DNA from 2 places in the Paraburkholderia sp. SIMBA_027 genome. Region 2 is predicted to be linked to the other one. Evidence: predicted binding sites of a transcription regulator. Region 2 holds the regulator's gene; the other holds the start of a gene.
What was found. The regulator FliA, encoded in region 2, starts transcription of late flagellar genes. The targets are predictions, from matches to a motif close to CTAAAGTTTNNNNNNNNNNNGCCGNTA.
Positions count from the first base shown of each region.

Region 1: the regulator FliA is predicted to act here: its motif matches at 1,396-1,422, upstream of motA (flagellar motor stator protein MotA).

Region 1 is NZ_JAWRWY010000006.1:451,682-455,085, forward strand. It holds gene flhD (flagellar transcriptional regulator FlhD) at 27-344, shown strand; gene flhC (flagellar transcriptional regulator FlhC) at 646-1,167, shown strand; gene motA (flagellar motor stator protein MotA) at 1,485-2,345, shown strand; gene motB (flagellar motor protein MotB) at 2,359-3,404, shown strand, end outside.
Region 2 is NZ_JAWRWY010000021.1:16,683-20,086, forward strand. It holds gene flhF (flagellar biosynthesis protein FlhF) at 1-286, shown strand, start outside; partial or broken gene SB764_RS31905 (MinD/ParA family protein) at 279-1,061, shown strand; gene SB764_RS31910 (RNA polymerase sigma factor FliA) at 1,452-2,183, shown strand; gene SB764_RS31915 (flagella synthesis protein FlgN) at 2,389-2,835, opposite strand; gene flgM (flagellar biosynthesis anti-sigma factor FlgM) at 2,878-3,237, opposite strand; gene flgA (flagellar basal body P-ring formation chaperone FlgA) at 3,386-3,404, opposite strand, start outside.

The DNA.
Region 1 (3,404 bases), on a different contig from region 2:
GCTACGTTTCGAATTCGGGGGTATCCATGAGCGCGACGACGCAAAGCGACATGCTCAGCGAGATCAAGGAAGTGAATCTGTCGTACCTGTTGCTCGCGCAACGTCTGTTGCGCGAAGACCGGCCGACGGGCATGTTCCGTATGGGCATCTCGGAGCAGCTGGCCGACGTGCTGGCCAATCTCACCTTCGCGCAGACGGTGCGCCTCGCCGCATCGAATCAACTGCTGTGCCGCTTCCGCTTCGACGATCACGCCATCCTTGGCGCACTCGCCGACAAGGGCAAAGCCGCGCAAACGCATTCCGCCATCCTCATGGCCGGCCAGGGCGTCGAGCAGGTCAACTGACCTGCCGCCCGGCTTACCTCGCGGCCCGCTGGCGCCGCGCCCATCCAGGATCCACGCGTGATCCATTCGGGGGTCTATGGCGACACTAACGGCGACGCATGCCGCGGCAGGCGCGGTCTCTCAGGCTGCGCCCTGCGCACTGCTGGATTCCGCGGCCGGTTCCGCGGATACGAACATCAGCACCGGCGACACCCTGCAGGACAGCGGCACACCCGCGGCGAAGCCGTCCACCCAACCCGCGACGAAGGGCGCGGCGAAGGGCACCACTAAGGGCGCAAGCCGCGGCGCGCCGCGCAGTGTCGTGCTCGAGGTCAAGGAAATCGCACTGGCGATCGAAATGATCGAACTCGGTGCACGCCTGCAGATGCTCGAAGCGGAAACCTCGCTGTCGCGCGACCGCCTGATCCGTCTTTACAAGGAAGTGAAGGGCGAATCGCCGCCCAAGGGCATGCTGCCGTTCTCGACCGACTGGTTCATGACGTGGCAGCCCAACGTGCATTCCTCGCTGTTCTACAACACGTTTCTGTTCATGAGCGGACAGGGACGCTGCGACACCGTGCGCGCGATCGTGAAGAGCTACCGGCTCTATCTCGAACACATGCGTCTGCACGACGAAGAGCCCGCGCTGAGCCTGACGCGCGCCTGGACGCTGGTGCGCTACTTCGCCTCCGGTCTGTTGCAGCTGACGTCGTGCTCGCGCTGCGGCGGCCGTTTCGTCGCGCACGCCCACGATCCGCAACGCAGCTTCGTCTGCGGACTGTGCCAGCCGCCTTCGCGCGCAGGGCGCACGCGCCGCAACGCCGAAGCGGTTCACGCTTCCTGAGTGCGGGTGCGCGCGTGCTTCGGCCCGATCCCGCGCATCCAGAAAGGGCGACAGATTGCCGCTGTACGCCACGTCCGGCACCGTCGCGGTTTGCGTCCTGCTTTTCACCGCGCCTTTCACCCCGCCGCCTTGCGCCGGATTGCCCCTCGCCGCCCGCGCCGCGCGGCGCGCTCCGGCGATCCGGCCCTCCAGCGTTTGCGTCTGCGAGGGTCGCGTGCGGATCCAATCCCAAAGTTTTTCGCACTGGTGCCGTAAACCCAACTAAGGGCGCGGGCCAATGACGGTCCGCGGCGCATTCTTCCAGTGAGGGTCCGGCAGTGCTGATTATCGTGGGAACACTCGTGACGTTGTTGTCGGTCTTCGGCGGCTATGCGATGGAGGGCGGCCATCTCGGCGCGCTCATGCAGCCCGTGGAAGTGCTGATGATCGCCGGTGCGGGCGTCGGCGCGTTCATTCTCGGCAACGGCATCAAGACCATCAAGGCCACGCTCGGCGTCCTTCCGACGCTCTTCAAGGGCGCGAAGTACAACAAGGACGTCTACATGGAGCTGCTCGCGCTGCTCTATGTCCTGCTCGCGAAGGCGCGCAAGGAAGGGACGCTCACGCTCGAAGCGGATATCGACGATCCGCAGAAGAGCCCGATCTTCACGCAGTACCCGAAGATCCTGGCCGACAAGCACATCGTCGAATTCCTGAGCGATTACCTGCGTCTGATGGTCGGCGGCAACATGAATGCTTTCGAGATCGAAAGCCTCATGGACGAGGAAATCGAAACGCATCACGCCGAAGGCGAAGCGCCCGCGCACGCGCTCTCGAAGGTGGGCGACGCGATGCCGGCGTTCGGTATCGTGGCGGCGGTGATGGGCGTGGTGCACACGATGGCGTCGGCCGACAAGCCGCCCGCGGTGCTCGGCGAGATGATCGCCCAGGCGCTCGTCGGCACCTTCCTCGGCATTCTGCTTTCGTACGGTCTGATCGGCCCGCTCGCCTCGCTCGCCGAGCAGCGCGTGACCGAGTCGACCAAGATGTTCCAGTGCATCAAGGTGACGATTCTCGCGAGCCTGAACGGCTACGCGCCGGCGATCGCCGTGGAATTCGGCCGCAAGGTGCTGTTCTCGACCGAGCGCCCGTCGTTCTCCGAACTGGAAGAACACGTGCGCCGCGTCAAGGCGAAATAAGGCGGGCGGCCCGATGAGCAACAACAAGGACCGCGCCATTGTCGTGAAGCGCGTCGCCCCGAAAAAGGGCGGCCACCACGGCGGTGCATGGAAGCTGGCCTACGCGGACTTCATGACCGCGATGATGGCGTTCTTCCTGCTGATGTGGCTGCTCAGCTCGGCCTCGACGGTGCAGTTGAAGGGCATTGCCGACTACTTCAACCAGCCGCTCAAGGTCACGCTGTGGGGCGGCGATCGCAGCGCGGAAGACTCGTCGATCGTGAAGGGCGGCGGGCGCGACATCTCCTCGCAGGACGACGGCGTCACGCGCCGCAGCGACGGCATGACCGCGCGCACCGACCGCAGCACGGTCAAGCACAACGACGACGAAGCTTCGAAGACGCAGCAAGGCTCGCTCGAGCGCCAGGAACAGGTGCGCCTGCACGATCTGCAAGTGAAGCTGATGGCGGCGATCGAGGCGAATCCGGTGCTGCGCCAGTTCAAGCAGCAGATCCGCATCGATTCGACGCTGCAGGGCCTGCGCATCGAGATCGTCGACTCGCAGAAGCGGCCGATGTTCGCGACGGCGCGCGACGTGGTCGAGCCGTACATGCGCGACATCCTGCAGGCGATCGGCAAGACGCTCAACGACGTGCCCAACCGCATCGTCGTGCAAGGCCACACCGACGCCGTGCCGTACGCGGGCGGCGAGAAGGGCTATAGCAACTGGGAACTGTCGGCGGACCGCGCGAACGCGTCGCGCCGCGAGCTGATCGCGGGCGGCATGGACGAGGCGAAGGTGCTGCGCGTGCTGGGTCTTGCGTCGACGCAGAACCTGAACAAGGCCGATCCGCTCGATCCCGAGAACCGGCGCATCAGCATCATCGTGTTGAACAAGAAGTCGGAAGAGGCGTTGATGCACGACGACTCGACCACGACCACGCTGTCCGACGACGCGGCGGGCTCCGGCAAGGCGCTGTCTGCGGGCGCGCTGATGTCGGGCGGCCCGGCTGGCGGCGCGGCCGGTTCGGCAAACAGCAGCGCGCCGGCGATGCAGAAGCTGCCGCCGCTGCTGTCGGC
Region 2 (3,404 bases):
CTCGCCGCTCACCGGCTGCATCCTCACCAAGCTCGACGAGGCGACCAACCTCGGCAGCACGCTCGACACGGTCCTGCGCTACAAGCTGCCGGTGCACTACGTCTCGACCGGCCAGAAGGTGCCCGAGAACCTGTACGTGGCCACGCGCCGCTTCCTGATTCGCAGCGCGTTCTGCGTGCCGCGCGACCGCTCGCCGTTCGTGCCGCACGAGGACGACATTCCTGCATTGCTCTCCGCGCTGTCGAATCGTTCGAACGCGCAAGCACCCGAGGTCCGGTTTGGATAAGTTCGTGATCGATCAGGCCGAAGGCCTGCGGCGTCTGCTTGCGCGAGAAGGCTCGCGCGTGATCGCGGTGACAGGCGGCCCCGGCGCGCCGGGACGCACGACCGCCGTGATCAATCTGGCGGCGGCGCTGACCGGCCATGGCAAGGACGTGCTCGTCATCGACGAATGTCTCGGGCCGCGCTCGGTGAGCGCGCTGCTCGGCGGCATTCGCGGCGCGGGCAACTTCGCGGCGGTGATGCGCGGCGAGATGGGGCTCGACGAAGCCGCTGGGCGTCACGCGCTCGGCTTTCGCGTGCTGGCCGTCTCGCGCGAGCATCGCTCGCAGTACACCAGCGCGCAACTGAACAAGGTGCTGACCGGCCCGGCTGACATCGTCCTCATCGACGCCCAGCTCGACGCCGACGGCGCACTGTCGCCGCTCGCGATGCACGCGCACGACGTGCTGATCGTCATGCGCGTCGCCGCGCAGGCGATCACCGACGCCTACGCGTGCATGAAACGGCTGCATTTCGCGCACGCGATTGGCCAGTTCCGCGTGCTCGCGAACCACGTGGCGAGCGCGACCGACGCGCACGCCGCGTTCGACAACCTCGCGGGCGTCGCCAGCCGCTACCTGACGGTCTCGCTCGAGAACGCCGGGTGCGTGGCCGCCGACCCGCACATGCCGCGTGCGGTGCAACTGTCGCGCTGCATCGTCGACGCCTTCCCTTCGACGGCCGCCGCGCGGGATTTCCGCCATGTGGCCGCCGAACTGCCGCATTGGCCGATGCGCCCGGCGCTGTCCGCGCGCTCGTCCAATGCGGCGGATTTCGCCGAAGCGGTGGCGTCGTCGGATGCCGAAGTCAAGGCGGCGCGCGCGAGCGCGGCCGCAGCGGCTTCGGCCGGGCAGATGAACGCCGCGGCCGCGAGCCACGCCAACGTGCCGCGCGCGCCGATCGTCGAGACCGCGCCTGCCGGCGTGGCCGCCGCCGCCGTCTCGGCGCACGCAGCACATGCAGCACAAACTGAATCATTCGTTTCGACCGTCACAGGCGTCCCATCCGCGCCCGCGCCGGCCCACGCCGGATGGCGGGCGGACCCGCCCGTGCAGCGCCCCGCGCCGCAGCACGCATGACGTGCGGCGGACGGCAGGCGCAGCAAGGGAAAAGAGAAGCAGGAGAGCATGATGTATAACGCTCAAGGAAAAATTTCGCAGGCCGATGTCCTCGCGAAATACGCGCCGCTGGTCAGGCGTCTGGGTCTGCAGCTCGTGGCGAAAATGCCTGCGAGCGTGGATCTGGACGACCTCATCCAGGCCGGCATGATCGGTCTGATGGATGCGGCCAACCGCTACAAGGAAGACCAGGGCGCGCAGTTCGAGACCTACGCGAGCCAGCGCATCCGCGGGGCGATGCTCGACGAGCTGCGCAGCAACGACTGGCTGCCGCGCAGCCTGCGCCGCACCTCGCGCGAGGTGGAGAGCGCCGTGCATCAGGTGGAGCAGCGGCTCGGACGCTCGGCGAGTGAAACCGAGATCGCCGACCATCTGAGCATGCCGCTCGACGAGTATCAGTCGATGCTGCAGGACCTGCATGGCAGCCAGCTGATCTACTACGAAGACTTCGACCGTTCCGCCGAGGACGAGCCGTTCCTCGACCGCTATTGCGTCGATCATTCGGATCCGCTCTCGGCGCTGCTCGACGACAGCCTGCGCGGCGCGCTCGTCGAAGCGATCGAACGCCTGCCCGAGCGCGAGAAGCTGCTCATGTCGCTCTACTACGAGCGCGGCATGAACCTGCGCGAGATCGGCGCGGTGATGGAAGTGAGCGAGTCGCGCGTGTGCCAGTTGCACAGCCAGGCGGTGGCGCGTCTGCGTACGCGTCTGCGCGAGATGTCCTGGGCCGGCACCGAGAATTAAGCGGCGGCGGGTTCGGGGCGAGAAGAGCCGGAGTGCGCAAGCGCTCCGGTTTTTTTATGGGCGCTCGACTGCGCCGATGGCGTTCGCGACGCGCGCGAAGCGCAAAACAAAAAAGCCGAAGCAATCCGCTTCGGCTTTTTTTGTCGCTGCGCGGCGTTGTGCGGCGCGCTTTAATCCCGGCTCACAGCCCGCTTCACAACCCGTTTTACAACCCGAACGCGGGCAAACGGCCGTCGGGACCGTACAGCATCGTCGCGCCGGTATTGGTCTCGCCGCGCAGGATCGCCAGCGCACGGCGGTTATGTTCCATGCGCGTGCGGATCATCATGCCGATGGTGAGATTCTGGCGTCGCGCGCGCTCGGTCGAACCCTTGAGCAGCGCCCATTGACCCGTGAGACGCGTGTCGCCGTCGCAGGCCAGTTCGATGCCCTTGCGGCCGCCCGGCAGACCGAGACCGGCCAGCTGCGCGTCGCGCACCTTTTCGAGCCCGGCCAGGCGCTGCGTGAGCGTCGACTTCTGCTCGACGATCTGCGGCAGCGAATCCATGCCGTCGGCCGAGGTGAGCGCCTTCTCTTCGAAGGCGAGCAGCGACGCGAAAGCCTCAACAGCGGCGTGTTCGTCGATCAGTGTGGCGAGCAGGTCGTCTTTCATCGGTACCACCAGTCAAAGCGGATTGCGGGCCGGCGAAGGCGATCAGTTGCCCGTTGCCGGCTGCTTGATCAGACCGCGCGCCGTGTCGAGGATCCCATCGGCGATCTTGCCGGTGTCGATCTGCAGCGTGCCGTTCTTGATAGCGTCCTTGATCGACTGGACGTGATCCATGTCGATGTCGGCGCTATCGCTCGACGGCGCCGAACGCAGCGTCGAGGACAGCGAGGAAAGGCTCACGTTGGCGTCTCCGGGAGTGCTGCCCGTCGACGCGGTGCTGGCGGACGCGGCGGGAGACGCCGTGCTGCCGGCGCCGATGGCGCTCGCGGTATCGCCTTGGCCGGTGCGCGCCAGGCTGTCTTGCAGCGGGCGCGCTTCGTTGCGATTGGAGGTGTCGATGTTCACGATGGGGCTTCCTGATCCGTATGCCCTTGATAACGGCGGGCGCGGCGCGAACTTTAGCGGAAAAAGTCCCGGCGTTACATGCTGTTACGTGTGCTGGCGCACATGGCGCGCAGCCCCGTTTTGCGCCGTCCCGGCCGTTATTTCGACCCTAAATCTGGATCTCCACC